DNA from 4 places in the Ensifer sp. Root1252 genome. Region 1 is predicted to be linked to each of the others. Evidence: predicted binding sites of a transcription regulator. Region 1 holds the regulator's gene; each other region holds the start of a gene.

Region 1 (8,066 bases):
CAACGATGGATTCAGGCGTAAGCGGATTGGTCTCGACCATGATCGCTTCAAACGGCGATTCCGCATCGCTTACCCGCACTTCCACATAGGCGGCCGCATAGGCCATGTTGCCGTCAGGCATCGGAATGTATTCCGGTCGCTCGCGCGGGATCGGCCCGATTTCCGGAAGCATGACGAACTCGCTCAGCGACGGCGGTGCTGCAAATTGCGGGACAGGTGCAGCCAACGCCGTTACCGTACCGGCGGTATCAAGGGACGATTTCGGCGGAATGACCAGCGTTCCCAACTGGTTGCGCATCGGCTCATTCGAGGCGACCATCACGCCGGTTGCGATCTGGCCCTCCGGCATGACGCCCGGACTGCGGTCGCCCTTCGTGACATAGGACGCCATGAGATAGGGCATGTCGTTGCCTTCAAGCGGTGCGCGGCCGACATATTGCACCCGAACCTTGGCACTGCCCTTCTGCTTGATATCGAGCAAATCGGCTGTCTTCGACGAAACGTCGATGATGCGGCCATATTCATAGGGACCGCGATCGTTCACACGAACGATGACGGAAGTGCCGTTTTCGGTGTTGGTGACACGCGCATAGCTCGGCAGCGGAAAGGTCGGATGCGCGGCGGACAGATGAAGCTTGTCGTAGACTTCGCCATTGGCCGTCAGGCGACCATGAAAGGCCGAGCCGTACCAGGACGCGACACCGGTCTTGTTGTAACCGAAATCTTCCTTCGGCTGGTACCACTTGCCCTTGACCTGATAGGCTTTGCCGACCTGAAAGCGGCCGCCGCCCTTCGGAATATTCTTGCCGGTAGCGACACGGGGGCTCGCCTTCACGCCATAAACGGACTCAGCAAAGTATTCTTTGCTTCTCGACTTGCTCTTCTTGATACTGGACGTCGATCCGCAAGCCGCAAGCGTTGCGCAAAGCACAGGGACCGCCGCAAGGCGCAGTCCCTTGATCAGATATGCCGCATTTTTACTGGATGTCATCTGTCCCACAACATCATTCGAATAAGCCGTACTCGAAACCTTCCACTCGTGCCCCCAGCGGAAATCTCGGCGTCCCGAAACGGAACAGTCGATTAATCATGACAGCAACAAGGCAAAATTGCGAACCGACGAATGGCTGACGGCTCGAAATCTCCAGTTATGGTTTACGAATGGTTACCCGGACAAAATGGGCAGCGGATGCGCCAAGAAAATCTTTCCGCCCACGCATGTTAAATCTTGCAAAGCAGCAAGGCTTCGCGCAATAACGCCCTGCCCGGAGGAGTGGCCGAGCGGTTTAAGGCACCGGTCTTGAAAACCGGCGTGCGTGAAAGCGCACCGTGGGTTCGAATCCCACCTCCTCCGCCATGGCTGTCTCATTTTTCGCCACCCATTATTGCGCTCGGTCGCCAAGTGAATGCTTTGGCGGCGAACACATACAAGTTTTGCGAGTATTCCCCGATCATAGCCGCAGCATTGACGGCGCTTGCAAGGCGGTGGCTCGACCCGCTTGCCATCCCAGATAATTTGAGGGAAAGTCTGATTCCGGCCCATCGAGCCCTGGGCGATCTCCCAGAACTAGAGAAAACCATGCCTCTTAAATATTTGACGACAGCCGCTTTTCTCGCGCTTCTTGCGCTTGCCGGATGCGCAAGCACCGGCGGCAGCAACACGACCTATGCGCAGTGGCAAGGTCCAACACCTGTACCCGATCCGTCTGCGGCGAGTCCCGGCGGTTTCCGGCTCAGCTACTAACTTGCGCTAGTATACGCGTGTCGGACGGAGCGCATCGCGCGCTCCCATCCCCGGCCGCGCGATTTCAGTCGCATAGAGCTATTGGCCGCGAGATATTGTGATCGCGGGGCGATACAGGCGCCCATCGTTTGATCGGACGCCAGTCCCGGTGGAGCCCCTTCCGCTGCTTGATCCTATACTTCCAGGGAAATCGTCGTGAATCGCCGCATCACCGGTGGAAAGTATTGACTTCAATTATATTAGATATTCTTGATATTCAGTCCTCCAACAACCGAGGAACTGAACGATGCCCACCTACATCATTGAACGCGACGTCCCAGGGGCCGACAAGCTCAACCAGGACGACCTTTGCGCATTATCGGCAAAATCCAATGCTGTCGTCGCCGATCTTGGCGTACCATATACATGGATCACCAGTTATGTCGCCGGCGACAAGATTTACTGCGTCCACGAGGCATCAAGCGCCGACGTCATTCGCGAACATTCGGAACGCGCCGGATTTCCGGCGAACAAGATAACCGAAGTTGCTGCCGTCATAGGGCCTGCGACAGCATCCCAGGGGCGCAACGGTAAGTGACCGAAGCGACGTTATCATCGCAGTGCCCGGACACCGGGCACGAATGCGCGACGCAACGCCGGCAAAACAGTGATCCACCGGCACCGTCATTGACTTACGGCGGTATCAATGCAGGCTGGTTTGCCGGCATTCGGCGCCCATGCAGGGTTCCCCGGCACACCTTCCAAGGAGACGATCATGGCAAAAGGTCAAGTGCGAAGTAACCGCGAGGTTAGAAAGCCAAAGAAGGACAAGACTGTCAAAGCCGCCGTTGTGACGGAAGGCTCACAGGTGAAGCTGGCCGGCAGCAGTTTCTCCCTGGGCAAGAAAGACAAGAAGTAAGACGGTCGGCTTTAACCTCTCGAACTAACGACACGAGAGAGATATCCGTCAGTGGCCAGTCGAACTGGGGTGCGCAACGTCTCCGCGACATCCCGGCGCGACTGGTCGAGCACCCGCGGTCAGATGCCGGTTTCGTAGCGCGTTTGAACGTCGTATGTATTTGGCTGGAGATGCGAAGATCGCTACAGGCGGATGCCGCTGGCCACTCGCACTCCATTACGGCGTCCAACATCATCGGAAGCATTTGCGGCGGGTATTGTTGATCAGCTGCCAGCGCCACGCTTTGAGGCGGGCGCCGGAAAATCGAAAACGCCAACGCACCTCACGCCAATCTTTGTGCCTTCATTGCCACAGCTTGAGCACCAGTGCTCGCCTTTCGCAAAGAACTGTTGAACACGGCACAGTGCCCGGCATGCTTGCTGGACTTCGGAACGAAAGCACGGTTCACATCGTTAACCAAACCATCGCCGCCACCTCTGATCTAGTGGACGTTCACCGTGCTTGCAGCCTTGCTTATCGCCTCGATTATCGCATCGCCTAACATCGCCCTCAGCGCTGCCACGGTCGACGACCTGCAAGCCGACTTCGAAACGGCCGTGCCCTGCCAGCAGATAGACGGCCGGAACGTTTGGAAGGGAACGATCGCCTACTACATCCAGTCCTTCGTCTATCAAGGCGACACGCCGGTCGCGACCGAAGCGGCCGACGCTGTGCTGCCGGAGGACAACTCCGCGGAAACCGTCAAGGAATTCGAGGACGCCTGCTCCGCGACGCAGCCGGCCTGATTCAGGCCTCCTCTAGCAGATCGCCCATCGATATTTCTGCTGATCCCTTGATGGCAGGCTATTTCCACTGCGTCCCATCGGCCGCGGCGCAACCGTGCGGCGGGTGTCCGTTGCCAAATGTCAGCTTCAGCCGGTCACAACCCCATTGATTGAGCGGCCCGGGCATCGCCGCATTCAACGCGATACCAACTTCGTCAAACGGGCTCTGCTTGTTATCCACGTATTGATACCAGCGAAACCCAAGGATCGCGGTCGCGGCGACAACGATGGTCAGCAAGATTTGAATCAGCTTCGTCATTAAACCCTCATTCCATAAACGGAAGGAGGCATATCAGCCTCGCGCGGCGCGTGCAGCGACGAGTTGGTCAATCTGCGCTTGATTGAACCAACATTCACAGAATTTTAGGCACTTGCGGAACACATATGGAACAGATAGTGTCTGTTCTTGATTTGTTTCACGCCTCTGGAGCGACTTGCCATGCTGACCCGCAAGCAACAGGAATTGCTTCTTTTCATCCATGAACGAATGAAGGAGTCCGGTGTACCGCCGTCCTTCGACGAGATGAAGGATGCACTCGACCTGGCATCCAAGTCGGGCATTCACCGGCTGATCACAGCGCTCGAGGAACGCGGCTTCATACGCCGGCTTCCCAACCGCGCCCGAGCGCTCGAAGTCATCAAACTGCCGGAAGCCTATGCTGCGAGCGCGCAGCCCCGTCGCGGGTTTTCGCCGAGCGTCATCGAGGGTAGCCTTGGCAAACCGCCCGCCCCTGCCCCCGCGGCGAAAACGCTGCCGGTTGCCGACAACAGCTCCGTGTCGGTTCCAGTGATGGGCCGCATTGCCGCCGGCGTGCCGATCTCGGCGATACAGAACAACACCCACGACATTACCGTGCCGCTCGATATGATCGGCAGCGGCGAGCACTACGCCCTTGAAGTGAAGGGTGATTCGATGATCGAGGCCGGCATTTTCGATGGCGATACGGTGATCATCCGCAATGCCACCACGGCCAATCCCGGCGATATCATCGTGGCACTAGTCGATGACGAGGAAGCAACGTTGAAACGCTTCCGGCGCAAGGGCGCTTCAATTGCTCTAGAGGCCGCCAACCCGGCCTATGAGACGCGCATCTTCGGGCCTGACCGGGTCAAGATTCAGGGCAAGCTCGTCGGCTTGATCCGCCGCTACCACTAAGCCCGTCTCACGCCAGCGCAATTCGAGGAAAAGTGCGGAGCGGCTTTCCGCCAGGAAATGCGTAAAAACAAATAGATAGAGCGCCTAGTGACTCCGTTTAAACCGGAAACGCTCTAGCCGCCTTCATGCCGGCCAGCCGCTCTCTTACTTCAACGTCTCGCCACATAGGGTAGCGAGACGGAGATTTTCGGATCGAGTGTTTTTCACGCTCGACGGATTTTACTCGTGAATCGAGTACTCGCCCAACTCGCAGAGATCCTGCTTGTCTTCAGTCGTGTCGAGACCGGAACCTTCTTCGAATTCAAAGCGCATGTCGTATTTGCAGACATCACGTCCGTCGGCGATGGTAATTTCCATGCTTTCGCCCGGATTAAGCACCTGCCGCCCGAAGACGTCGTCTTCCCACTGATCAACACCGACCGGCGATGTGTAGAAGTTCGTCAAAACGGCATTCGTCTTGTTCTTAAGCTGAAAGACGAGATCCTCAGCGCTTGCGGTGGCCGTCGTTACGGCAAGAATGGCAAGAGCAGTCAGGGCGATCTTATATTTCATTTTATGTCTTTTCCTCCATTGTTGGCTTTGTTTGACACTACCTATACGGGTCGCGCTGTTGGGATATTCATTCCCAGTTCTGTCTAGAGACAATATTTTCAGCACTGACAATAGTGACCGAATCACCATTTCGGGGCGCGTCCTCGCAAGGCCATGTCGTTGGCGACTGCGGACGTTCGCAAACTGGCGGGCAAGCGCAGCCCGGTCGAATTGCGCTTTGAAAACAGTGGTTGGCTGCGAGGCGGGCAGCCTCGCTGCGCGTGTTGGACGCGCCGCATTGGCCCATGTTCCTTGCCCCCCGAAAACCGTACCTGCGTGCCGGCAGCATGTCCTTTGCGCAGGCACGCACAGCGTTTCACTTTCGACAATCGGGCTGCTATTGACGGAGAACCGCTTTAGCCAATCGCGCAGGCGCTGGGTGACTTGTTGCTTTCATCGTGCGAGGGGCTGAATCACGCGCTCGCCCGCCCTATCTACGTCACACTTTCGTTGACGCTCGCAACGAGCACGCGGCCGCTTACGCCACCGATGGCCGGTATTTCGACCGCCTTCGGATCTGCGTTCGCCTTGAACCTCGCGTGGGGCGTCGACCGCCAGCGGCATTCGCCGCTGCCAAACCTGTTGAGCGTGTGGCCGATGGCGCTCAATTCTCCTGAACGGAAACCCCGTCCTGGCCAATCTTGATCTCTACGCCGGTCGGTTTTGTTTCCTCGCGGTAGACATAGGCGCCGAGACCAATGACGGCGACGGCGAGCATGGCAATGATCAGATAGAGCCCATTACGGTTCATTCAGCAATTCCTCGCTTGGGTACGGTATGGGTAACTAGGTTCGTACCCAAGAAAGGCAACGGTGCGACGCGGACTGTTCGCTCCTCGCGCGGATGATGCAGGACGGATGCGAACGGCCGTAGGCTTTTTCTCCGCACGATCCGTTGGCCGAGCGCTCTTGCGACGCATCGGCTCGGGCCGCGGAACGTCCCCGACGTGGAGCACGAAAGCGTGCTGGCGCACGTATCGGGCACTTGGTCTGAATATGTGCCCGATGCGCGACGAGACGCCTCGTACCCCGCGCCTGAGCCCAATCGGCTGATGGCCCTACAACGAACGGCCTCAACGGGAGTGCGGTCCTCTGGATTGAGACTGCCCCCGAATGCGCTTGAGCACAAGCAACCCACCTCATAAGAAAGCTCATCAAATGCGCTTCAAAATCAGATGGATGATTGGATGAATCTCGATGTTCAGAACCTTGACGGAGCCTGCCACTGCGGAACGGTTCGCTTCAATGTGAAACTGAAGAGCGGCCTCCGCACCGCCCGCCGTTGCACTTGCTCCTATTGCCAGTTGAAGGGCGCGGTTGCCGTCTCTGCCGCCAAGGACGGGGTCACGGTTCTCTCCGGCGGCGAGGCACTCACCAAATATCAGTTCAACACGAAGGCTGCAGAGCATTACTTCTGCTCGAAGTGCGGCATCTACACATTCCACAAGCCGCGCGCGAACCCGGATTTCTACGGCGTCAACGCCGCGTGCCTTGAAGGCATAAGCCCATTCGATTTCGAGGAGCTACCGGTGAACGACGGCATCAACCACCCGATGGACACGAAGGGATCGACCGGCCCAAGGCTCGCAGGAACGCTCAAGTTTATCCCGGCGGAGTGACGACAGGCGCGGCTGGCAGGACGCCGGCCGCAGCCGTTCAAACTGCTGCACCCTGAATGAGGGGGGCGTTCGTTGCGCCGCCAAGACGTCGAAGATCTACTCGCGGAACGCGAACGGGCGCGCTTGACGAGGCAGAGTGTTGCCAGAAGCAATGGGGATGGAATCGGCAATCTGCTGCTTGGATCGAACGTCGAAGAGGGAGATAACGGGAACCAATTGCCACACCAAGAGGAATGTGTGGCAGCAGATGAAATCCTGCAGTCCAAATAGCGAAACTAATTCAACTACTTAGGAGTGGCTTTGGAGGCCTCGCCCGGAATTGAACCGGGGTACAAGGATTTGCAGTCCTCTGCGTCACCACTCCGCCACGAGGCCTCATCGACTGAGATTATCAAGTCGTGGCGAGCGTTTAGAATGAATATAGAAAGAGCGCAAGAGGGGATTTCTGAAAAACGTCCTCAGGCATTTCTGAAATTCCATCTTTCTCCAACTCTTCCACAGGCTTACCGATCCGGCCCCATAACGGATCGCCGCGAACCCCTTCGACGACAGGCGGCGGGCGCTATACGGCAGCGTCCGACACGAGGCAATTGGATGGATTTACCATTTCGACAGACGGCCCGAATCTTCCGTCCAACCCTTCTTCCGACGTCGCGGGGCGCTGCTACCTTGTACACCGTTTCACGGTAAAGCTACCTTGCACCAAGATTCTTCAGGGAATTGGACGTTGAATCCAGAGTTGATCATCTACCCAAGCTCATACTGACGGTAGTTTTCTGTGGAATGTGCATTGCGGTCGCAATCTGGCGTCTATTCCAGCTCGCGGTGACCGGCCGATTGGACATGTCGCCAATTTTCCCGAACCTTAAGGCAGATTTCCGAGCCAATCCCATCAAGCTGCTTCTAGCAAGCTCTCTTGTTGTGTTCTTTCTGGCACTATCGGCTCTGGGGTTGATAATCGGTATTGATATCGCGCTCGGTGGATAACTTAGACGGCTACACGCTTCCGGCCCTCATCATTCTCTCTGATGACGCCGAGCACCGTCTAACACCAGGGCTTGGGCTGTCCCTTCCAGGGCCGAACCAAGCCCTCCGATACGAGCACGGCGCCGAGAGAGCGGCCGTCGCGCATCACCACGCGCAGCTTTTCGCTGTTCTTGTCGTCGCTCCTGCCGATGGCCTCGATCAGCCTGAACTCGCCGGCGTTCAGCAACTCGCGCAATCGCTGCTTGGCG
Region 2 (8,066 bases), on a different contig from region 1:
CTATGGCCTGGCGGCAACCTATGGCAAGCGCTTTCGCGGCCTTGCCCCGCCGGTCACCGCGGCCGGCCAGTTGACCGCCTCGACGCTGATGATGCTGCCGGTCGCAGCCCTCGTCGATACGCCCTGGGCCCTGCCGATGCCGCCGCTTGACGCGACGCTTGCCATCCTGGCGCTGGCGCTCGTCTCCACCGCCTATGGCTACATCCTGTTCTTCCGCATCATGGGCGAAGCCGGCGCCACCAACGCCTCGCTGGTCACGCTTCTCGTCCCGCCAAGCGCAATCCTGCTCGGCTATCTCTTTCTGGGTGAGACGCTGCAGCCAGCGGATGTGGGCGGTATGGCGCTGATTGCCGCCGGCCTTGCCGTTTTGGACGGCAGGATCTTGCGGATGAAGCGCGCCGCATAAGAGGAATCGAACAAGCCGGATACGGCAGAAAGCGTGCCCTTTAGAAGCACTCACGCACGGTTACAAGCGTTTACATTAACCTTCCGGCAGTGATTGTGAAAAAAATGTGGCGGCATAAAATGCGATTTAATTTCAAAACATTAGCCCTGTTGACAAGGCAATTGTGATCACGCGTTTTCGCACTGCAGCACAAGTTTCCCTTTCAAGCGCCGTTAATTCGCCCTATGTTTTAACCGTCAGCGCAAGGAGGGTCTTCGATGGGACTTACACATTCGTTGAATGTCCTCATGATTAGTGCAGCGTTCGTATTCGTGGCCACAATGCTCTTCATCTGAAGTCAGGCCGCTGAGAGTCCAAACCGAAATAGGGACTTTACTTTTCCGGAAATCCAATTTGCGGCAGAAATTTTTGGGCTAGATCGACAAGAGCAATCTGCCCCGACGCTGCAGGAAAAAAGAAAGCGCATGAAGGACACCTTCATGCGCTTTCGCTTTTTCGGATTGTTTTGCGTTCTACGCCGCCGCACCGGCAAACGCCTTCAGCGAGATATCCTCGCCCCGCGACGCCTCGTCCGCACGCTCGAACCCGACGAGATCGCAGACGGCCGTGATCAGCGGCGAACGGTTCATCGTATAGAGGTGGAAGTCCCTGACGCCGCGGCGGGCAAGATCGACGATCTGCTCGGCAGCAATATGCGTCGCCTCCTTGAAGCGCTCGGCCGGCTGGCCTTCCAGATGCGAAAGGCGGGTGACGATCACCTCCGGCACGCTGGCGCCGCAAAGACCGGCGAACTTCTGCACCTGACCGAGATTGTTGATCGGCAGGATGCCGGGCACGATCGGGATCTCGATGCCGGCCCGGCGGACGCGCTCGAGGTAGCGCTCGAAATCGTCGTTGTCGAAGAAGAACTGGGTAAGCGCCCGCGTCGCGCCCGCATCCACCTTGCGCTTCAGCATGTCGATGTCAGCCGCCACATCAGGGCTTTCCGGGTGCTTTTCCGGATAGGACGACACAGAGATTTCGACGTCACCACGATCGCGAAGCGCCCGCACGAGGTCGGAGCTGCTCTCGTAACCACCGGGAAAGGGCTGATAGGTGCTGCCGATGCCGCCCTGCGGATCGCCGCGCAATGCGACGAAGTGCCGAACGCCGAAAGCGAGAAATTCGTCGATAACAGTGTCCACCTCGGCCTTCGGCGCGCCGACGCAGGTCAGGTGCGCGGCCGTGTTGGCAAAGCCCTTCTCCTCGATCATCCGTCTGACTGTTGTCAGAGACCGCGCCTTGGTCGAACCGCCGGCCCCATAGGTGACAGTGACGAAGGCGGGACAAAAGACCGAGAGATCTTCCGCAGTCTGAAAGAGCTGTGCTTCCATCTCGTCGGTCTTGGGGGGGAAATATTCGAAGGAAAGCCGCAGATTGCCGCGCTCGGCGGGATAAAGCGTCTGTGCCGTCATTCTCAAATTCCCCCTGCTTGCATGCGCTGATGTGGCGCTTCGCTCTCCTCGACGGCCCGCTGATCGCGCGCAAGCCAGATCGTCACCGTCAGTTTTCCTCCGTCCGTGCCTTCCGGCGACAGATCGGTCGTCTTTTCCAGGGCGAGCCCGGCCTTTGCCAGCCAGTCGGTCATCGCCTGATGCGAGAAGCCAAGCCGCGCATGGGCATGCTCGTCGCGTAAGTGCTCCAGCCCGTGCGGCGCAAAATCGATGATCACCAACCGCCCGCCTGGCGTCAGCATGCGTGCCGCCTCGGCGATCGCCGCTTCCGGCTGATCGAGGAAATGCAGCACCTGGTGGATGGTGACGAGATCGAAGAACTGGCCATCAAGCGGCAAGTTGAAGATATCGCCGTGGCGGATCGACGCCTTGGTGATGCCGGCGCGGTCGAGATTGGAGCGGGCAACGGCCAGCATGTCGCGACTGGCATCGATGCCGATGCCGCGCCGATAGAGCCCTTCGAACAGTTGCAGGATGCGCCCTGTGCCGGTGCCAAGATCCAGCAGGCTCTCGACCGGCTCGTCGCCAACCATGTCGCGCAGTGCCGTCTCCACATCCCGCTCGCTGACATGCAGGCGCCGAAGCTCGTCCCAGCCGGCCGCGTTGCGGCTGAAATAGGCCTGCGCCTTTTCGGCCCGCGCTTTCTTCAAGGTGACGAGCCGGGATGCATCGCGCGACAGAACTGCGTCGTCGCCGGTGGCGGATGCAAGCATCGCCCTGACCAGCGACACGCGGGCGCCCTCCTGGCGAAGGCGGAAATAGGCCCAGGCGCCTTCCTGATAGCGGTCGACGAGTTCGACCTCGGCCAGGAGCTTCAGGTGCCTCGAAATGCGGGGCTGCGATTGTCCGAGAATTTCGGTAAGATCAGTGACGGTGAGATCCCCAGCGGCAAGCAGCGCGAGAAGGCGCATGCGGGTCGGCTCACCCGCAGCCTTCAGCACATCCACCAGCGCGTCGAGACCAAGCTCTCTCTGATCCGCCATATCATTCCCCATCAACACATAAAGATATGTTTATGTGATTTGCGGATGTAGCGCAAGCGGATTTGCGCGAAGAGACCAAACTATGCCGCTCCAGGAACAGGATTTTCCACCGTTTCGACACGCAAACGGGCGAAGCTTGCGCTCCGCCCGTTGACGATGCCTTTGCGGCGTGGCGTGCCACTGACCCTGCCCTGCGCTCTCCGCCTCGCGGCCCGCTCCCGCCCTTGACCGCGGATGCCCACAGTCTCAACGCAGCGCAATGTGGACGACGCATCCAAAGAAGCGGTTTCAACGAGAGGGCCAGCGGCAAGGGTCACGCACCGCAGCGTCCATGACGCATTCTATGGAATGGTTGGCGGGAGAGCGTATCGCCCGAACCAGCCATCGGTTCGGGATACGACATATGCAAGCAGGCGGCTGAGACTGGCGCGAAACGAGACGGGGCAGGATGCCGCAACGTCAAAGCTGTGGCATGCCTTCTCCCTTAAATCGTTTCCGAGCCAGGGCTGAAAGCACGTCACCCAAAGGTGCGCTGCGGTTTTGCGATAACGAAATGTGCAAAACCAGAGCTTACGGCGCAGCAAGCGAATCCTGGAAATCGCTACGCTTTGAGCGGGGCGCACGTCGCGCAAGCCGAGGCTCACGCGACGTGCCAGAGTGTTAGCGCGTCAGGCGCTTGTAGGTGACGCGCTTCGGGTTGACCGAATCCGGGCCGAGGCGACGGATCTTGTCCTTCTCGTAGTCTTCGAAGTTGCCTTCGAACCATTCGACCTGGCTGTCTCCTTCGAAGGAGAGGATGTGGGTCGCCAGACGGTCGAGGAACATGCGATCGTGGCTGATGATAACGGCGCAACCGGCGAAGTTTTCCAGCGCGATTTCAAGTGCCGCCAGCGTCTCGGTGTCGAGGTCGTTGGTCGGTTCGTCGAGCAGCAGCACGTTGCCGCCGTTCTTCAGCATCTTGGCGAGGTGAACGCGGTTGCGCTGACCACCCGAAAGATTGCCGACCTTCTGCTGCTGGTCGCCGCCCTTGAAGTTGAAGGTCGAGCAATAGGCGCGCGAGTTCATCTCGTATTTGCCGAGCTTGATGACTTCGGCACCACCGGAGATTTCTTCCCAGACGGTCTTGTTGCCGTCGAGCGCGTCGCGGCTCTGGTCGACATAGCCGAGGTGCACGGTTTCGCCGATACGGATCGAGCCGCTGTCGGGCTGTTCCTGGCCGGTGATCATGCGGAAGAGCGTCGTCTTACCGGCACCGTTCGGGCCGATGATGCCGACGATGCCGCCCGGCGGCAGCTTCAGCGACAGGCCGTCGATGAGTAGGCGGTCGCCGTACCCCTTGGTGACGCCGTCCATTTCAATGACCACCTGGCCGAGACGCTCGCCGACCGGGATGATGATCTGCGCGTCGCCCGGACGCTGGTTTTCAGCGGCGTTGACCAGTTCGTCGTAGGAGCGGATACGCGCCTTGGACTTGGCCTGACGGGCCTTCGGGCTGGATGCGATCCATTCCTGCTCGCGGGCGATCGCCTTCTGGCGGGAAGCCTCTTCGCGGCCTTCCTGCTGCATGCGCTTGGCCTTGGCGATGAGGTAGGCCGAATAGTTGCCCTCGTAGGGAATGCTGCGGCCGCGGTCGAGTTCGAGGATCCAGCCGGTGACGTTGTCGAGGAAGTAGCGGTCGTGGGTGATCATCAGCACGGCGCCGGGATATTCGCGCAGGTGCTTTTCGAGCCAGGCGATCGTCTCGGCGTCGAGGTGGTTGGTCGGTTCGTCGAGCAGCAGCAGGTCCGGCTGCGACAGAAGCAGCTTGCAGAGCGCAATACGGCGCTTTTCACCGCCCGAAAGACTTGTGACGTCTGCATCACCCGGCGGGCAGCGCAGCGCTTCCATGGCCATTTCGACCTGGCTCTCGAGATCCCACAGGTTCTGGCTGTCGATGATGTCCTGAAGCTTTGCGCCCTCTTCCGCCGTCTCGTCGGAATAGTTCATCATCAGCTCGTTGTAGCGCTCGACGATCGCCGTCTTGGCGGCAACGCCTTCCATGGCGTTTTCGAGCACGGTCTTGGTCGGGTCGAGCTGCGGCTCCTGCGGCAGGTAGCCGATGGTCGCACCTTCGGCGATCCAGGCCTCGCCGGTATATTCCTTGTCGAGGCCGGCCATGATGCGCAGCACCGTCGACTTACCGGCACCATTCGGGCCGAGGATACCGATCTTCGCGTCCGGATAGAACGACAGATGAACGTTCTCCAGGACCTTCTTCGCGCCATAGGCCTTATTGAGCCCGGCCATATGATAGATGAACTGACGTGCCATAAAAGAATGCTCCGCATGGGAAGGAAATTTGCCCGCTATGTAGGCGAATTAGTGCAAAGGGGCAATCGCCAAAGGCGTTTGCCCCCGCCTATCCCATGCCGGAGCGCCTTGTCAGCCGCTATCCGCGGCCTGCCGCGTCAGCAATGCCCTTGGCACATTTGAACTCCGTCGGCCCCGCCGCCTGGATCAGCGGCGCGAGGCTGGATTTGCCCGAAACGTCTCCCGTCAAGCCGATCGTCAGGCCGGTGATGACGCTGCGTCCCGCGACCGTCTGGCAGCGCATGCGCACCCGGTCGCCGGCCCCTGCGCCGAAGCTCTGGTCGAAAGCCTGCTTGATCGCCTTCTCATCGAGTTCCGAGCCGATACGCGCCCGAAAGAGCGCGCCGACGGCGGACCGGTTGAGCTCGTCGAGCATATGCAGTTGCGTGGCGAAATAGTCGTCGACCGGTGCCGTCTGGCAGGTGCCGCTGCGCAACCATTGGTGACGATCGAGGCCGGATTGAACGCCCGGCATGGCGACCAGCAGCCGCGCCGCCGTATCATCGGCCATGGCGAGCTTCGGCAGATCGAGCCAGTCGCCCTTGCGGTCCTGGGTGCGCATCTCGGCCGCCACCCCGCAATAGCTCTTGCGCAAGGGCCAGAGCCCGTGCAGCGACAGGTTCGTGGCATCGAAACGTTCGGCCGTCTGGTTGGCGCATTCCTTGCGTTGCGGCCGCGTCTCGCAGAAGCCCGGCTGCCAGCTGACGGCAAGCACATATTCCGTGCGGCCCGAGGCGCCTTCCGCCGCGGCATCAACCTTCTCTTGCGCCAAGGCAAACGAGGATGGAGCAAGCAGCATTGCCAGCGCCATCGCAACAATTGTCATTGGACTTGATACCGCTTTACTCCAACATGCCATGACACTCTCCCGATAAAACAAAACGGGAACAAATATCGCTCAAAACGGGAAAATTGCAACTGTTAATTACAGGTCCGCGAAATCGCTTGTGACCTCATGCGTAACGATCAACAAGCAGCGATTGCCTTTCCCCTGTAAATCGATTTGATATCGGCAGAGTCTGACGATTGGTCCGGGAGAAGGCATGTTCGGGCAGGTGAGGACGCATCAGAGCCCGACAGGCGCTATCTTGAACTGGCGCCATTTTCCGGCAGCTGCCGACGCGCGTGGCATTCTTCTTGTCAGCCATGGCCTTGCCGAACATTCCGGCCGCTATGCCCGTTTTGCCGAGGCGATGGCCGGCCACGGCTTTCACGTCTATGCCCACGACCATCGCGGACATGGCGCGACGCGCGCGCCGGATGCGCCGCTGGCCATGTTCTCGAACAGCTCAGGTCTCGACAAGGTGTTTGCCGACATCAGGGCCATGCGCACGCTCGCCACCGCCGCCCATCCGGGCGGCCTGCCGGTCATCCTCTTCGGTCACTCGATGGGCGGGCTGATCGCGCTCAACGCCGCCGAGACCGATCCAGGTCTCTACGATGCACTCGCCGTCTGGAACTCGAATTTCCGCCCTGGTATCGCCGGGCGCGGCGGCCAGTTGATCCTGAAGATCGAAAAGGCGCTCAAGGGCTCGGATGTGCCGAGCCCGCTGTTGTCGAAGCTCACTTTTGGCGCCTGGGGTCAGGCGATCAAGGATCGCAAGACCGATTCCGACTGGCTGTCGCGCGACGAGGCGGAGGTGGCCAAATATATCGCCGATCCGCTGAGCGGCTTCGACGCGACGGTGTCGCTCTGGCTGGATCTGATGCGGCTCGCCTTTGCCGGCGCACGGGCCGACCGGCTGGCGCGCCTGCCCGCCGGCCTGCCTGTTCATCTCGTCGGCGGCAGCGCCGATCCCTCGACCGAAAACGGCGGTGCCGTCCGCTGGCTCGGCGAGCGCATGAAGGCGCGCGGAATGACGGATGTATCGGTAACGATCCATGAGGGCATGCGCCACGAGACGCTCAACGAAATCGGCCGTGAGAAGGCAACAGCGGAGTTTGCGGCCTGGTGCCAATCGGCCGTCGGCAAATCTTCTGTCGGCCATTCTGTTGCCGCCAAGGCTGTGGCCGGCAAGAGGACCTGACCCGACATCATCATGGCAGACATGTCCCTCCCCAAGACCTCCAACGCCAATGACCGCATCTCCTTCGGCCTGACGCTGATGGTCCTTTCGGTGCTGTTGTCGCCGCTGATCGACATCTTCGCCAAGCTCGCGATCTCGACAGTACCGTCGGCACAGATCACCGCCGTGCGCTTCATCCTGCAGGTCGTCTTCATCCTGCCGATCGTGCTCGTGCGCGGCAGCCTGTTCGACCTCACCTGGCGCAAGACCGGGCTGCACGCGCTGCGCGGCGGCCTGCTTGTCGTCACCATGCTGTCCTTCATCACCACGCTGAAGGTAATGGAGGTGGCCGACGCCATCGCCATCTTCTTCGTCGAGCCGATCATCCTCACCATCCTCGGCAGCATCTTCCTCAAGGAGACGATCGGCTGGCGGCGCTACACCGCCTGTGCCGTCGGTTTCCTCGGCGCGCTCCTTGTCATCCAGCCAAGCATGCAGGAGGTGGGCCTGATCGCGCTGCTGCCGATCGTCGCCGCCTTCGGCCTGGCGGTGTTCCTGCTGGTGACGCGCATGGTGGCGCAGAATGAGGACCCGTGGTCGATGCAGTTCCATGCCGGCATCTGGGGCGGTCTCTTCTGTCTCGTACTGCTCTGGCTCGGCGAAGGCAGCGGATCTGGTATCTTCGACCCGGTCTGGCCCGAGGGCAACACCTGGTTCTATCTGCTCGGCGTCGGCGTCACCGCCACTATCTCCGGCGTGCTTGGGGTCTATGCCTATCGCTCCGCCCCCGCCTCGGTGCTGGCGCCGCTGCAATATCTCGAAATCGTCT
Region 3 (8,066 bases), on a different contig from region 1:
ATTGAGTGCGCGCACTTTCCATCCCCGCTGGCTGAGGCCGCGGGCGACGGCACCACCGATGCCGCCGGTCGCGCCCAATACCAGGACTGTTCTTGCCTTTTCCAGATTGTCGGTCATTGCGTCTGCTCCATCGGTTCTGATGGAGGAAATGTCGTGCAATTCCGGGATAAACGGAATTGTCGTTTTCTGTTTCATTGCTATACTTTTATGTATGAGCAAGATCGAGCCGAGCTGGGACTACTACCGGACTTTCCTGAAGGTGCTGAAAGAAGGCTCGCTGTCGGCGGCGGCGCGCGAGCTCGGCCTGACGCAACCGACGGTCGGGCGCCATGTCGATGCAATGGAGGAGATGCTCGGCTTTCCGCTCTTCACTCGCTCGCCGCAGGGACTGTTGCCGACCGATGCCGCCCGCGCGCTTCAACCCTATGCCGAAGCGCTCGCAGCAACATCAGCGGCCCTGCTTCGCGCTGCCTCCGGCCAGCAGGATACGGTCAGCGGAACGGTGCGCATCAGTGCCAGCGAAGTGATCGGTATCGAGGTGTTGCCGCCGATCCTTGCCGAGCTGCATGTGCAATATCCGGATCTGACCATCGAGCTGTCGGCTTCCGATGCGATCGAGGACATCCTGCGGCAGGAGGCGGACATCGCCGTGCGCATGGCGGTGCCCAGTCAGGATGCGCTGGTGGCGCTTCATATCGGCGCGGTGCCGCTCGGTTTTCACGCCCACCGGCGATACCTCGACCGGCGCGGCACCCCGGCCACGATTGCCGATCTGAGCCGCCACAGCCTGATCGGCTATGACCGCGAGACGGCGGCGATCCGGGCAATCATCGCCCGCACACCCGGCCTGCCGGACGTGCGCTTTGCGCTGAAGGCAGACAGCAACCTCGCGCAGCTTGCCGCCATTCGCGCCGGTTTCGGCATCGGTATCTGTCAGAATGCGCTTGCTGCCCGCGACCCCGATATTCTCCCGGTACTGGCGGACGGGTTCGTAATGAAGCTCGAGACATGGCTCGTCATGCACGAAAACCTGAAGGCGGCGCCGCGTTGCCGGGTGGTCTTCGATGCGCTGGCCAAGGGCCTGAGAACCTACATTCGCCCGCCGGAAATCATGGCTGCCCAATAAAAAAGCCCGCCGATCGGCGGGCTTTTCAGTCGGTTGGAGCCGCCTATCAGGCTTCGGCTTCCGGCGTTTCCGGTGCGCCGTTTTCGGCTGCCACCAGGTCCTCGCCTTCTTCGTCACCTTCCGGTTCGCTGATGCGCTCGACCGAGACGACCTTTTCGTCCTTGGCCGTCGAGAAGATCGTCACGCCCTTGGTGGCGCGGCTGGCAAGCCGGACGCCATTGATCGGCACGCGGATCAACTGGCCGCCATCGGAAACGAGCATGATCTGATCGTTGTCTTCGATTGGGAAGGCCGCGACGAGTACGCCGATCTCCGTCGTCTTCGAGGTGTCGGTGGCGCGGATGCCCTTGCCGCCACGACCCGAGGTGCGGAAATCGTAGGACGACGAACGTTTGCCAAAGCCCTTCTCCGAAACCGTCAGAACGAACTGTTCGCGCGCCTTCAGCTCTTCGTAGCGCTCGTTGGTGAGTTCGCCACCTTCGGTGACTTCCTCGCCGACCAGAGCGATTTCTTCTTCCTCGCCGTTCGTGCGCCGCTCGGCGGCTGCGCGCTTCAGGTAGGCCGCCCGTTCCCATGGCTCAGCATCCACATGGCCGAGGATCGCCATCGAGATGATGCGGTCGCCGTCACCAAGGTTGATGCCGCGGACGCCGATCGAGTTGCGGCCGGCAAAAACGCGCACGTCGTCGACCGGGAAGCGAATGCACTGGCCGAGCGCCGTCGTCAGCATGACGTCGTCATGCTCGGTGCAGGTGTCGACCGAGAGGATCTCGTCGCCATCCTCCTCCAGTTTCATCGCGATCTTGCCGTTGCGGTTGACCTGGACGAAGTCGGACAGTTTGTTACGGCGCACCGTGCCGCGCGTCGTCGAGAACATGACGTCGAGGTTTTCCCACGTCGTTTCGTCCTCGGGCAGCGGCATGATCGTCGTGATGCGTTCGCCGGGTTCAAGCGGCAGCATGTTGATCAGTGCCTTGCCGCGCGATTGCGGCGTGCCGATAGGCAGGCGCCAGACCTTCTCCTTGTAGACGATGCCACGGGAGGAGAAGAACAGAACCGGCGTATGAGTGTTGGCAACAAATAGCCGGGTAACGAAATCCTCGTCCCTGGTTGCCATGCCGGAGCGGCCCTTGCCGCCGCGGCGCTGCGCGCGATAGGTGGTCAGCGGCACGCGCTTGATGTAGCCGAGATGCGAGACGGTCACGACCATGTCTTCGCGGGCGATCAGGTCCTCGTCGTCCATGTCGGGACCGCCTTCGGCGATCTCGCTGCGACGCGGCGTGCCGAACTCCTCGCGAACGGCGGTGAGTTCGTCCTTGACGATGGTCATGATGCGGAGACGCGACGACAGGATATCGAGGTAATCCTTGATTTCCTCGCCGATCTTGTTGAGTTCGTCGCCGATTTCGTCACGACCAAGCGCAGTCAGGCGCTGCAGGCGCAGGTCGAGAATGGCGCGCGCCTGCTCTTCCGACAGGTTGTAGGTATTGTCTTCGTTGATCCGGTGACGCGGGTCGTCGATCAGCCGGATGAGGCTGTCGACGTCATGCGCCGGCCAACGGCGCTCCATCAACTGTTCGCGCGCGGTCTGCGGATCGGGCGCATGCCGGATCAGCTTGATCACTTCGTCGATGTTGGCAACCGCGATGGCGAGACCGACCAGGACATGCGCACGGTCGCGCGCCTTGCGCAGCAGGTACTTCGTTCTCCGGCTAACGACTTCCTCGCGGAACGAGACGAAGGCGCGCAGCATGTCGAGCAGCGTCATCTGCTCCGGCTTGCCGCCGTTGAGCGCCACCATGTTGCAGCCGAAAGACGACTGCAGCGGCGTGTAACGGTAAAGCTGGTTCAGGATGACGTCGGCATTGGCGTCGCGCTTGAGTTCGACGACGACGCGGTAGCCCTGACGGTCCGATTCGTCGCGCAGATCCGAGATGCCTTCGATGCGCTTATCGCGCACCAGTTCGGCCATCTTCTCGATCATCGTCGCCTTGTTCACCTGGAAGGGAATCTCGGTGATGATGATCTGCTCGCGGTCACCGCGCATCGGTTCGATATGGGCACGACCGCGCATGATGACCGAACCGCGGCCGGTCTCGTAGGCCGAGCGGATACCCGAGCGGCCGAGGATGAGCGCACCGGTCGGGAAGTCCGGCCCCGGGATGATTTCCATCAGCTCCGGCAATTCGATCGCCGGGTTGTCGATCAGCGCCATACAGCCGTTGATGACTTCGACGAGGTTGTGCGGCGGAATGTTGGTCGCCATGCCGACCGCGATGCCGCCGGCGCCGTTGACGAGCAGGTTCGGGAACTTCGCGGGCACCACCACCGGCTCGCTCATCGTGCCGTCGTAGTTGTCGCGGAAATCGACCGTTTCCTTGTCGAGGTCGTCGAGCAGCGAGTGCGCTGCCTTCTGCAGGCGGCACTCGGTGTAGCGTTCTGCCGCCGGCGGGTCGCCGTCGACCGAGCCGAAGTTGCCCTGGCCGTCGATCAGCGGCAGCCGCAGCGACCAATCCTGGGCCATACGTGCCAGCGCATCGTAGATCGCCGAATTGCCGTGCGGGTGGTATTTGCCCATCACGTCCCCGGTGACACGGGCGCATTTGACGTACTTCTTATTCCAGTCGATGCCGAGTTCGCTCATCCCGTAGAGGATGCGGCGATGAACGGGTTTCAGGCCGTCACGCACGTCTGGAAGCGCGCGGCTGACGATGACGCTCATGGCGTAATCGAGATAGGACCGCTGCATTTCCTCGATGATGGAAATCGGCTCGATGCCTGGCGGAGTCTTTCCGCCGCCGGGAGTGCTTTGCTCAGTCAATTGTGATCACGATCTTTGTTCAGAATCAGTCGGATATTTATAGCCGAATGCGCCTGGAAGCGCCAATTTTGGCCCGTGGTTGTGAACAGTCTTTTGCCGTCGGAACAGGCTTTTCTAGGGCATTGCAGCGGAAATCGGAAGTGCTGGCGACAAAGTCGGCTGCCCGGCCTGAACGGCTGTGAGAAGGTTCCGTCACATCCTCATTAAGCTATTGCTCAAGCTTTGGCCACCGACCCCTTCCCAAGCCCCCTCCGCTTGCCTAACAATGCCGATCTGCCACCGGGAAAACTCGGGGCGCGCGCGCACGCACGCGACAATCCGGAAGGGGAAACGGATGTTCAATGTCGACCTCCTGGTCAACGCACTCACCACCCTGCTCGTCACGCTCGATCCGCCGGGGCTCGCCCCGATCTTCCTGAGCCTCACCGTCGGCCTCAGCCGGCAGGAACGCTTTCAGGTCGCCACACGCGGCTCGCTGATCGCCTTCTTCATCCTTGCCGCCTTCGCCGTCTTCGGTAACGGCATTCTCGGCCTGCTCGGCATATCCATCGGTGCCTTCCGCATCGCCGGCGGTCTGCTGCTGTTCTGGATTTCCTTCGAGATGATCTTCGAGAAGCGTCAGGAGCGAAAGGAAAAGACCGGCGAAAACGCCACCACCAAGGACCACATCCACAATATCGCGGTGTTCCCGCTTGCCCTGCCGCTGATTGCCGGGCCGGGCGCGATCTCCGCGACGATCCTGCTTGCCGGCTCGTTCCCGACGGCGGTCGAGCGCACGCAGCTGTTGATCGTCATCGCGCTGTCGATGGTCAGTCTTTTCCTGGCGCTTGTCATCGCCGAACGCATCGACCGTTTTCTCGGCGTCACCGGCCGGGCAATCCTCACGCGCCTGCTTGGGGTCATCCTGGCGGCACTTGCAGTCCAGTTCGTCGTCGACGGCGTGAAATCGGCAATGGCGGTCTGAGGGGCCATCGGGACGTTTGAGCGCTTCCGCTTTGGATAGAGTTGCGGAAGCGTCCCGTCTCCTGGTCATACGCACTTCCGGACGGAAAACCGCTTCGCACTTTTCCTGGAAATGCTCCAACCGACAGAAACGTTCATTCGAACGCAAAAAGGGCCGGTTTCCCGGCCCTTTTTCAATGTCACGATATTGCCATTAAAGGCCCGTGCCGTTCCAGTCTGCTCACCAAAGGGCGTCCGCAACTGAAAATCGCCGTGTTCGCGTGGCTCAGAACGGGATGTCGTCGTCGAGATCGCGCGAGAAGTTGCCGCCACTCTGGCTGCCCTGACCACCCTGGCCGCCGCCGGAGCGACCGCCGCCGGAGGACTGGCGCGGCTGCTGATCGTAGTCGTCGTAGCCGCCGCCAGCGCCGCCACCGAAATCGCTGGAGCCGCCACGGCCGGCGCCGGAGCCGCCGCCCTCGCCGCGACCATCAAGCATGGTCAGCGTCGAGTTGAAGCCCTGCAGCACGATTTCGGTCGAGTAACGATCATTGCCCGTCTGGTCCTGCCATTTGCGGGTCTGCAGCGCGCCTTCGATATAGAGCTTCGCGCCCTTCTTGACGTATTGCTCGACGACCTTGCACAGGCCTTCGTTGAAGACGACGACGGTGTGCCATTCGGTCTTTTCCTTGCGCTCGCCGCTGTTGCGGTCACGCCAGGTTTCCGATGTGGCAATGCGCAGGTTGGCGATCGGCCGGCCGTCCTGCGTGCGCCGGATTTCCGGGTCCGCCCCGACGTTTCCGACCAAGATCACCTTGTTGACGCTACCAGCCATATTGCTTTTCCCGTGGTTTTGCCGCGCCGCCGGCACGGCTTTCGAATTTCAAGAACGCGTATCTTAGCGGTCCGCTGCCGCGGATACGCCCCGCATCATACATAATCCACAACAGATTTAGTCGATTTGCGTGTTGTTTGTTCTTTCTTTGTTCTAATATTTCCCTATGATCCTGTCAACCGAATCGAAATGGCCACCAGTTTTGCCGATTGCGCCTCGACATGGGCGTTAGCGTCATTACATAGGGGGCTTTCAACCGACATGCAAAAGCTGGCTTCCGATGAGCGAACTCAAGACCATCTCCATTCGTGGCGCGCGCGAGCACAATCTCAAGGGCATCGATCTCGATCTGCCGCGCAACAAGCTGATCGTGATGACAGGGCTTTCCGGCTCCGGCAAGTCGTCGCTCGCCTTCGATACGATCTATGCCGAAGGCCAGCGTCGCTACGTTGAGAGCCTGTCTGCCTATGCGCGCCAGTTCCTCGAGATGATGCAGAAGCCGGATGTCGACCAGATCGACGGCCTGTCGCCGGCAATCTCGATCGAGCAGAAGACGACCTCGCGCAACCCGCGCTCGACGGTCGGCACCGTGACCGAGATCTACGACTACATGCGCCTGCTGTTTGCGCGCGTCGGTGTGCCCTATTCGCCGGCGACCGGCCTGCCGATCGAAAGCCAGACAGTCAGCCAGATGGTCGACCGTGTGCTCGCCTTCGGCGAAGGCACGCGTCTTTATATTCTTGCGCCGCTCGTGCGCGGCCGTAAGGGCGAGTACAAGAAGGAACTCGCCGAACTGATGAAGAAGGGCTTTCAGCGCGTTAAGGTCGACGGCACCTTCTACGAGATCGCCGAGGTTCCTGCCCTCGACAAGAAGTACAAGCATGACATCGACGTCGTCGTCGACCGTGTCGTCGTGCGGCCCGATCTCGCCTCGCGGCTTGCTGACAGCTTGGAAACATGCCTGACGCTGGCCGACGGTCTCGCCGTTGCCGAATTCGCCGACAAGCCGCTGCCGCCGGAAGAAACCGCGGCCGGTGGCTCGGCCAACAAGTCGCTCAACGAAACCCATGAGCGCGTGCTGTTTTCGGAAAAGTTCGCCTGCCCGGTCTCCGGCTTTACGATTTCCGAGATCGAGCCGCGCCTGTTCTCATTCAACAATCCCTTCGGTGCCTGCCCGACCTGCGATGGCCTCGGCAGCCAGCAGAAGATCGACGAGGCGCTGATCGTACCAGAGCATAACAGGACGCTGCGTGATGGCGCGATCGCGCCTTGGGCCAAATCGTCGTCGCCCTATTACAACCAGACGCTGGAAGCGCTCGGCAAGGTTTTCGGATTCAAGCTCGGCAATCGCTGGAGCGAACTGTCCGTCGACGCGCAGAAAGCCATCCTGCACGGCACCGAAGAGAAGATCGTCTTTCATTATGAAGACGGCGCTCGCTCCTACAACACCACCAAGAATTTCGAAGGCATCGTGCCCAACCTCGAACGCCGCTGGAAGGAAACCGACAGCGCCTGGGCGCGCGAGGAGATCGAGCGCTATATGTCGGCTGCCCCCTGCCCGGCCTGCGCTGGCTTCCGCCTGAAGCCGGAGGCGCTCGCCGTCAAGATCGACACGCTGCATATCGGCCAGGTCACCGAGATGTCGATCCGCATCGCACGGGACTGGTTCGAGGCATTGCCGGGACATCTCAACACCAAGCAGAACGAGATCGCCGTTCGCATCCTCAAGGAGATCCGCGACCGCCTGCGGTTCCTCAACGATGTCGGTCTCGAATATCTCAGCCTGTCGCGCAACTCCGGCACGCTGTCGGGTGGTGAAAGCCAGCGTATTCGCTTGGCATCGCAGATCGGCTCTGGTCTGACGGGCGTGCTCTACGTGCTCGACGAACCGTCGATCGGCCTGCACCAGCGCGACAACGCCCGCCTGCTCGAGACGCTGCGCCATTTGCGCGACATCGGCAACACGGTCATCGTCGTCGAGCATGACGAGGACGCTATCCTGACGGCCGACTATGTCGTCGACATCGGCCCGGCCGCCGGCATCCATGGCGGCGAGGTCATCGCCCAGGGTTCGCCTGCCGACGTGATGTCCAATCCGAAGTCGCTGACCGGCAAGTATCTCTCCGGTGAACTGTCGGTTGCCGTCCCGAGCGAACGCCGCAAGGCGAAAAAGAAAAAGGAAATCACCGTCGTCGGTGCACGCGCCAACAACCTGAAGAACGTCACGGCGTCCATTCCGCTCGGCATTTTCACCGCGGTTACGGGCGTGTCCGGTGGCGGCAAGTCCACCTTCCTGATCGAGACGCTCTACAAGGCCGCCGCCCGCCGTATCATGGGCGCGC
Region 4 (8,066 bases), on a different contig from region 1:
CGATCGAGCTCATCGCAGTCGGGACATCGGTGTCCTGCGCGGTATAGGGCGGGGTGATTGCGCCCTTGCCGCTCTTTGCCGCAAGGCTGTACCATTCCGCCGCGTAGTCCGCGCGGAAGGTCGAGAACTGGATCTCGTTTTCGCGGTTTTTCGACCAGTAGGGCGCAAAGATGCCTTCCTCGTTGGCACCCAGCTCCTTGTTGTTGGCCACGTCCTCCTTGCGGCCGTCAAAGGCCTTGGGCTCTTCGGCAAACCAGCTGCCGAAGGCGAATGGGTTCTGTTCGAGATTGGCCCTGAGGATGTTGATTACACCGGCGCGTTCCATCGATTTTTCCGCGTGGCTGCGGCCAAGGATGCCGGCCATCGAGCGCGAAGCGCTTGCCAGTTCGCCGATGCCGCCGGCGATATCAGAAGCGATGGCTTTCGCTTCGCCGGTTGCCTGGTCGAGCACCAGCGTTTCGACGCGCTCCTGTGTCTGGGAGATGAGAACGAAGTTCGAGGCGAGCAACACGAGCGCGATCGTGCCGCCTGTCACCGCGATCAGCTTGGTCGCCAGCGATTTGGCTTGGAACTTGAACATGAAATCCTCACGTGCTGGGAGGTCCGCAGGAGACAACCTGCGGCGAACGCATTTCACAATGTGGGTGAAACTCCATCATGGAGCGCCAGATGCCGACCGGCATTAAGGAGGCTGCCCATTCCTTGGGGAACCGGCTTTCTCATGGTCTTGAATAGCCGAGCAAATCTTAAGATTGGGCCAACGCAACGGCCAATTCATGCGCCGCTCATGGAGAATTTCCGCGCAAAGTTTTACCTCCGCGACAAAGACTGTCCGGATTGCGCAAAGGCTGTCGAAGAGTGATTTTCAGGGTCGTTGCCCGCTGAAAGGGCGCTTTCGGCACAGCAGGAACGGAAAGCCTCGCCGTTCAAACCAGGTCGCGCGACGGGCGTCAAAGTCTGCCCGGAAAAGTGTGCAGCTATTTGCGATAACGACATCGGCAAAAGCGAGAGCTTTGAAGTGCGGCAATCGAACGATCGCAACGCACTTCAAGATCGGATCAGGCCCTTAGATGCGCGGCTCGACTTCCGAGGCAAGCGGGATCGAGGGCTGGGCGCCGCGCTTCAGGCAGGCGAGTGAACCCGCCACCGCGGCGCGTCGGAGCGCGTCGGGAAATGCGAGCTTCTCGTCGAGGCTTGCAGCCAGGTAACCGCAGAAAGTATCGCCGGCACCGACGGTATCGACCGGGTCGATCTTTAGGCCGCGGGCGCGATGGACCTCGCCTTCGTGCACGGCGATGACGCCTTCCGCGCCCAGCGTGACGATGACTGTGTGGCCGGTTTCGGCGTGCAGCTTTCTCATTGCCTCTTCGCGTTCGTGACCTTCGATCCCGGTCTTGCCGGCCAAAAGTTCGAACTCCGTCTCGTTGGCGATGACGATATCGGCCAGCCGGCCGAGGCGGGCCGCTTCCGGGGTCAGGGGCGCGATATTGATGACGGAGCGAATGCCCTTGCGCCGGGCTTCCGAGAGCGCCTTTTCCACCGACGCTGCCGGTATCTCCAGCTGCAGCATCAGGGTGTCGCCGGCGTTCAGGCCACCAACGGCGGCAACTGCATCGGCTTCGTTGACCGTTGCGTTGGCGCTGGCAACGACGACAATGACATTCTCGCCTTCACCGCCGACGAGGATATGGGCCGTGCCCGTCGGCTCCTCGACGGTTTTGGTCAAGGACAGGTCGGCGCCGGCCTCCCGCAGCAATTCGAGCGCGCCGTCGGCAAAGCTGTCCGAGCCGACGGCGCCGGCCATGTGAACGATGGCGCCGGCACGCCGTGCGGCCAGCGCCTGATTGGCGCCCTTGCCACCGGCGGCAGTCGAAAAGCCCGAGCCGGCAACGGTTTCGCCCGGCTTCGGCAGACGCGCGGTCGTGGCGATCAGGTCCATATTGATGGACCCAAAAACAGTGATCATGTGAAGATGTCCCGTCGAATTGCTGATTTTGGCCGGAGAGTGCCCGAGACCGTCAGTCCTCGTCAACCACCCTGAGGCGCAATTGCCCGACGCGATTGTCGACGGCATGGCGCGGTTCTTCCGGTCGTGCCGCACCTTCCGCCTCAAGTTCCAGCGCTTCGATCTTGGCGCCGCGGCGGGAAAGCTTGCCCGAGGAGATGAGGATCTCTTCGACATCCTTCTGGCTCATGGCGAAGTGACCCTGCAGCTTGCGGACCCGTTCGTCGAGGCGCGTCAAGTCCTCCATCAGCCGCCCCACTTCCCCCTGGATGAGATGCGCCTGCTCGCGTATGCGGGCGTCACGGAGGATCGACTGGATCACCTGGATCGACAGGAGCAGCAGCGACGGCGAGACGATGACGATCCGCTGGCGATGCGCCTTCTGGACGATCGCTTCGAAATGCTCGTGGATTTCAGCGAAGATCGATTCCGAGGGAACGAAGAGGAAAGCCGTCTCCTGCGTCTCGCCGGGGATCAGGTACTTGCTGGCGATATCGCGGACATGCACCTCCATGTCGCGGCGGAACAGTTGCACCATCTGTTGCCGGCGCTCAGGCGTTGCAGCGTCCCGCATGCCGTTCCAGGCCTCCAGCGGAAACTTCGCGTCAATCACCAGCGGCGGTTGGTCGTTCGGCATGCGGATGGTGCAGTCCGGCCGGGCGCCGTTGGAAAGCGTCGTCTGGAAGGCAAAGGCGCCCATCGGCAGGCCGTCGGCGACGATCGTTTCCATACGCGACTGGCCGAAGGCGCCGCGTGTCTGCTTGTTCGAAAGGATGGCCTGCAGCCCGGCCATGTCCTTGGCCAGCGACTGGATGTTGTTCTGGGCGGTGTCGATCACTGCCAGGCGCTCCTGCAATCGCCGCAGGTTTTCGTGCGTCGCCTTGGTCTGCTCGCTGATCGAGGCGCCGATCCGGTGCGTCATGCCATCGATCCGCTGGCTCAGCGTCTGGTTCAGTTCCGCCTGGCGGCTGCCGAACACGTCGGCCATTGCCGCGATGCGGCCCTGCATTTCCGTCTGCGCTGCCAGCAGCATGGCCATCTGCTCGTGACGCTCGTCGTCGCCCGCCCGCCGCCGCCGCGAAACGGTCATCAGCACGAAGCCAATCGCCAGCACGGCCAGAACCATGCAGAGATGGGCGACAGTGACCGGCACGGTGCCGATGAGAAAAACAGGCTGGTCAAACGAAATTGGCGCAGGTTCCATGCGGCAAGCCTAACAGATTCTTTTTTGAAGACCAGATCAAAACGAGAACATTTACCCGGCGCGGTTAACGGGAGACGACATTGCCGCGATGCCCGTAGCGTGCGCGCCAATTTTCTTGCACCCGGATGGAAAGATCGGTTATGGGAGCGATATGACGATCAAGCCGCTTATCATCCTTCCCGATCCTGTTCTGCGTCAGGTCTCGACCCCGATCGAAACCATCGATGCCGACATCCGTCGCCTGGCCGACGATATGCTCGAGACGATGTATGACGCCCCGGGTATCGGGCTCGCCGCCATCCAGATCGGCGTGGCGAAACGCATGCTGGTTCTCGACGTCTCCAAGGAAGGCGACGAGAAGACCCCGCACGTTTTCATCAATCCCGAAATCGTCGCTTCGTCCGACGCGTTCTCGGTCTATGAAGAAGGCTGCCTCTCCATTCCGGATTATTATGCCGAGGTGGAGCGTCCGGCGGAGGTCACCGTCAAGCACCTCGACCGTGACGGCAAGGAACAGATCGTCAAGGCCGACGGCCTGCTGGCGACCTGCCTGCAGCATGAGATCGATCACTTGAACGGCGTGCTGTTCATTGACCACATCTCCAAGCTCAAGCGGGACATGGTGATCCGCAGGTTCACCAAGGCTGCAAAGACCCGCGGCGCCAAGGCGATCTGATCCCGAGGAAAGCGCCCGCAGGGCGCTTTGTCGTTGAGGGGCTTGATTTGAGGCGCGTAAACCCGTTTGAAGGGGCCTGATTTCAAACGGTCGGAGTATCCGCCTTGTCGCTTCGCATCATCTTCATGGGAACGCCGGAATTTTCCGTACCGACGCTTGCCGCACTCGCAGGGGCAGGTCACGAGATCGTTGCCGTCTATACCCAGCCGCCGCGGCCCGGCGGACGGCGCGGGCTCGACCTGCAGAAGTCGCCGGTGCACCAGGCGGCCGAGCTGCTCGGCGTTCCCGTGCTCACGCCCGTCAACTTCAAGGACGAAGCCGATCGCCAGACCTTCCGTGATTTCAATGCTGACGTTGCCGTTGTCGTCGCCTATGGCCTGCTGTTGCCGGAAGCGATCCTGACCGGAACGCGGCTCGGCTGCTATAATGGCCATGCCTCGCTCTTGCCGCGCTGGCGTGGTGCGGCTCCCATCCAGCGTGCCATCATGGCCGGCGACCATGAGACCGGCATGATGGTGATGAAGATGGACAAGGGGTTGGACACAGGCCCGGTCGCGCTCACCAAGGCGGTGCAGATCGGCGAGACGATGACGGCGGGCGAGCTGCATGACCGGCTGATGCAGGTCGGCGCTAACCTGATGAAGGAAGCGATCGGCAAGCTTGAGGCCGATGACCTGCCACTGACCGAGCAGGCGGGCGAGGGCGTCGTCTACGCCGCCAAGATCAGCAAGGCCGAGACTCGCATCGATTTTGCGAGGACCGCGCGCGAAGTGCACGACCATATTCGCGGCCTGTCGCCTTTTCCCGGCGCCTGGTTTGAGCTCGAGATCGCCGGCAAGCCGGAGCGCATCAAGGTTTTGAACTCCGAGCGCGTGACGGCGGCAGGAACCGCCGGAACGGTGCTCGACGACACTCTCACCATTGCCTGCAGCGACGGTGCCGTGCGGCCGACGCGGCTGCAGCGGGCAGGCGGCAAGGCTCTCAGTGTTGCCGATTTCCTGCGCGGTACGCCCATCGCCGCCGGCACGAGGGTCGGCTGATGCCGCGCTTTCGACTGATCGTCGAATATGACGGCTCCAACTATGTCGGCTGGCAGCGCCAGGACAACGGCGCTTCCGTCCAGGGCGCGATCGAAAAAGCGATCCTGTCCTTGACCGGCGAAACCGTCTCGATCCGCGGTGCCGGGCGGACCGATTCCGGCGTTCATGCCGTCGGGCAGGTGGCGCATGCGGACCTGACGCGCGAGTGGAAACCTCACACGCTGCGCAATGCGCTGAACGCGCATCTGGGCATGGCCGGCGAGGGCGTCTCGATCCTCGACGCCCAGGAAGTCACAGACGCCTTCGACGCACGGTTTTCGGCGCTGCGCCGGCATTATCTCTACCGCATCATCTGCCGTCCGTCGCGGCTGGCGCTGGAGGCGAAGCGTGCCTGGTGGGTGACGAAGCCGCTCGATCACGAGGCGATGCATGAAGGCGCGCAACGGCTCGTCGGCCACCACGACTTCACCACCTTCCGCTCCGTCCATTGCCAGGCGACAAGCCCGATGCGCACGCTCGACCGGCTGGATGTCTCTCGCACCGGCAATCTGATCGAAATTCGCGCCACGGCGCAGAGCTTCCTGCACAATCAGATCCGTTCCTTCGCCGGCTCGCTGAAGCTGGTTGGCGAAGGCAAATGGACGCCGGACGAGCTGCAGGCGGCACTCGAAGCGCGCGACCGCAAGGCCTGCGGTCCGGTGGCGCCGCCCGACGGGCTTTATTTCATGCAGGTCGATTACTGAGGAAGGTAACGTCGCGCGCAGATGGCGCGTGACGTCTGTCAGGTCGGGATAAGGCCGAAGAACTGCTGCAGCAATTCGCCCATCATCATCGACGGCAGCAGGAAAAGCGCCGTCAGCGCCGTGGCCAGCAAGGTCTGGTTTCCGGTAATGATGCGCAGCAGCCGGAAGAGTATGCCGATGCTGACGAAGAGCAGCACCAGCCAGATCAGGCTCGTCAGCCCTTCGCTGCCGGGAATGACGAGGCGGATCGCCGCCGGCACCGCCATCGCATAGGACAGCGGCACGGAAAGCCAGTTGGTGGTGACGACGATCGGCACCACGGCGGCGGCAAAGCCGAGTGGGCGCGCCAGGACGAAGACCAGCACCAGCGGCAGCAGCCAGCTGGCGAGATCGACAACCAGAAGCTTGAAGACGAAGCCGAAGCCGACAGTGGTTCCTGTTGGCATTGCAGAGAGATAATAAAGCCGCCAGGATGCCCAGGTGACGGCAATGGCCGGCAGGCACCAGAGCATCGCTGTAAACGAACGCCACAATCCGCTCTCGCTGAAATCGAGCCAGCGGAAGCCTTCGCCATTGCCCTGGATCAGCAGCCAGAGGCCCTTGATATAGGAAAGAACCTCCTCAAGCAGCGGCATGGCCGAACCAGCTGAAGATGAAGGTTTCGTAGATTTCCGTCAGCGTTTCGAGATCGGCGACGGCGACACGCTCGTCCACCATATGCATGGTCTGGCCGACAAGCCCGAATTCGACGACGGGGCAATAGTCCTTGATGAACCGCGCATCCGAGGTGCCGCCGGTGGTCGAAAGTTTCGGCTGCTGGCCGGTGACCGCTTCGATAGCGCCTGACAGCGAATCGATCAGCGCATTGTTGCGCGTCAGGAAAACGTGGCTCGGCCGTTCGTTCCAGGTGATCTCGTAACGGACCGGGTCGCGGCCTGCCCGCAGAGCGCCGTCCGTTGCCGCGCGGTCGAGGCGGGCGATGATCTCCGCCATCAGGCTCTCGGCGGTCCAGGTGTCGTTGAAGCGGATATTGAAGGCAGCAGCCGCCTTCGCAGGGATGACGTTGACGGCGCCATTGCCGACGTCGATGGTCGTCACTTCCAGGTTCGACGGCTGGAAGTTTTCCGTGCCGTTGTCGAAGGGCGGGTCCATCAGTGCCTGGGTCAGTTGCAGGATGCCGCGCACCGGATTGTCCGCCAGGTGCGGATAGGCCGCGTGGCCCTGGACGCCGTTGACGGTGATCCGGCCGGAAAGCGAGCCACGGCGGCCGATCTTGATCATGTCGCCGAGACGGTCTGGATTGGTCGGTTCGCCGACAAGGCAGGCGTCCCAACGCTCGCCCTTGGCGGCAGCCCAGCCGAGAAGTTTCGTCGTGCCGTTGATCGCAGGGCCTTCCTCGTCGCCGGTGATGAGGAACGAAACCGAGCCCTTGGGGACCCCATGCTTTTCGATGTGGCGGGCGACGGCTGCGACGAAGCAGGCAATGCCGCCCTTCATGTCGACCGCGCCGCGGCCATACATTTCGCCGCCGGCGATATCGGCGGAAAACGGACCGTGGGTCCACGCGCCGTCGTCGCCGACCGGCACCACGTCGGTATGGCCGGCAAACATCAGATGCGGGCCGTCGCTGCCGAGCCGGGCATAGAGGTTCTCGATATCGGGCGTACCCGCGTCTTTGGCCGTGACCCGGTCGACGGCAAAGCCGAGCGGCTTGAGCATGGCTTCAAGCGCTGAGTGCGCGCCGCCTTCGGCAGGGGTAACGGAGGGGCAACGGATGAGGGTGGCGAGATTGGCGATCGGATCGGTCGAGGTCATGTAGCGATATGCCGTCTGCGTGGCGCTGGGGCCAATGGGATTGAGGGTGCTGGTTTATCCGATCGTTGCGCGGCTGTCACGCAGGATGGGTGTGCAGCCGACGGCTGAGGCTATCCGTCTGTCTTCAACGTAAGCGGGCCGGATCAGATCCGGCCCGCTCAAAGCGCATATGCGGCAAGATTACCTCATTCTCCGGGCGCGAGATGAGGTGCTTCGATATGCGCTCCGGCGTGCTTCAGAGGCCGCTCGCCCGAGAGCTTGCGGATCAGCACGTAGAACACCGGCGTCATGAAGATGCCGAAGGCGGTGACGCCGATCATGCCGGAAAAGACCGCGACCCCCATGGCCGAGCGCATTTCGGCGCCGGCGCCGGTGGAGATCACCAGGGGCACGACACCCATGATGAAGGCCATCGAGGTCATCAGGATCGGCCGCAGGCGCAGCCGGCTCGCTTCGATCGCCGCCTGGACGGCGGTGCTGCCTGATAGTTCCAGTTCGCGGGCGAACTCGACGATCAGGATCGCGTTCTTGGCGGAAAGCCCGACAAGCACGATCAGGCCGATCTGCGTGAAGACGTTGTTGT

The links. Region 1 encodes LexA, which represses DNA repair genes until DNA is damaged. Its sites were predicted from a motif close to TGTTCNNNNTGTGTTCNG; they were not measured.
Region 2: ASD02_RS13225 (ribonuclease) is a predicted target of LexA. The motif match lies at 6,104-6,121, and genes of this name have one in related genera.
Region 3: uvrA (excinuclease ABC subunit UvrA) is a predicted target of LexA. The motif match lies at 5,863-5,880, and genes of this name have one in related genera.
Region 4: ASD02_RS02715 (DNA recombination protein RmuC) is a predicted target of LexA. The motif match lies at 3,242-3,259, and genes of this name have one in related genera.

The regions. Positions count from the first base shown of each region.
Region 1 is NZ_LMDT01000006.1:7,967-16,032, forward strand. It holds gene ASD02_RS08070 (septal ring lytic transglycosylase RlpA family protein) at 1-991, opposite strand, end outside; tRNA gene ASD02_RS08075 (tRNA-Ser) at 1,268-1,357, shown strand; gene ASD02_RS08080 (DUF4242 domain-containing protein) at 2,031-2,321, shown strand; gene ASD02_RS39155 (hypothetical protein) at 2,499-2,642, shown strand; gene ASD02_RS08085 (hypothetical protein) at 3,140-3,427, shown strand; gene ASD02_RS08090 (hypothetical protein) at 3,486-3,725, opposite strand; gene lexA (transcriptional repressor LexA) at 3,906-4,622, shown strand; gene ASD02_RS08100 (hypothetical protein) at 4,842-5,174, opposite strand; gene ASD02_RS39160 (hypothetical protein) at 5,818-5,964, opposite strand; gene ASD02_RS08105 (GFA family protein) at 6,400-6,831, shown strand; tRNA gene ASD02_RS08110 (tRNA-Cys) at 7,133-7,206, opposite strand; gene ASD02_RS08120 (thermonuclease family protein) at 7,877-8,066, opposite strand, start outside.
Region 2 is NZ_LMDT01000012.1:141,534-149,599, reverse strand. It holds gene ASD02_RS13245 (DMT family transporter) at 1-406, shown strand, start outside; gene metF (methylenetetrahydrofolate reductase [NAD(P)H]) at 919-1,860, opposite strand; gene ASD02_RS13235 (metalloregulator ArsR/SmtB family transcription factor) at 1,863-2,882, opposite strand; gene ettA (energy-dependent translational throttle protein EttA) at 3,543-5,192, opposite strand; gene ASD02_RS13225 (ribonuclease) at 5,311-6,057, opposite strand; gene ASD02_RS13220 (alpha/beta hydrolase) at 6,275-7,258, shown strand; gene ASD02_RS13215 (DMT family transporter) at 7,271-8,066, shown strand, end outside.
Region 3 is NZ_LMDT01000012.1:830,439-838,504, reverse strand. It holds gene ASD02_RS16550 (NAD(P)H-binding protein) at 1-117, opposite strand, end outside; gene ASD02_RS16545 (LysR family transcriptional regulator) at 212-1,126, shown strand; gene gyrA (DNA gyrase subunit A) at 1,173-3,947, opposite strand; gene ASD02_RS16535 (MarC family protein) at 4,282-4,911, shown strand; gene ASD02_RS16530 (single-stranded DNA-binding protein) at 5,176-5,724, opposite strand; gene uvrA (excinuclease ABC subunit UvrA) at 6,005-8,066, shown strand, end outside.
Region 4 is NZ_LMDT01000001.1:549,096-557,161, reverse strand. It holds gene ASD02_RS02725 (methyl-accepting chemotaxis protein) at 1-580, opposite strand, end outside; gene ASD02_RS02720 (ribokinase) at 1,067-1,966, opposite strand; gene ASD02_RS02715 (DNA recombination protein RmuC) at 2,019-3,209, opposite strand; gene def (peptide deformylase) at 3,361-3,885, shown strand; gene fmt (methionyl-tRNA formyltransferase) at 3,990-4,925, shown strand; gene truA (tRNA pseudouridine(38-40) synthase TruA) at 4,925-5,668, shown strand; gene ASD02_RS02695 (hypothetical protein) at 5,707-6,303, opposite strand; gene dapE (succinyl-diaminopimelate desuccinylase) at 6,290-7,483, opposite strand; gene ASD02_RS02685 (multidrug efflux RND transporter permease subunit) at 7,669-8,066, opposite strand, start outside.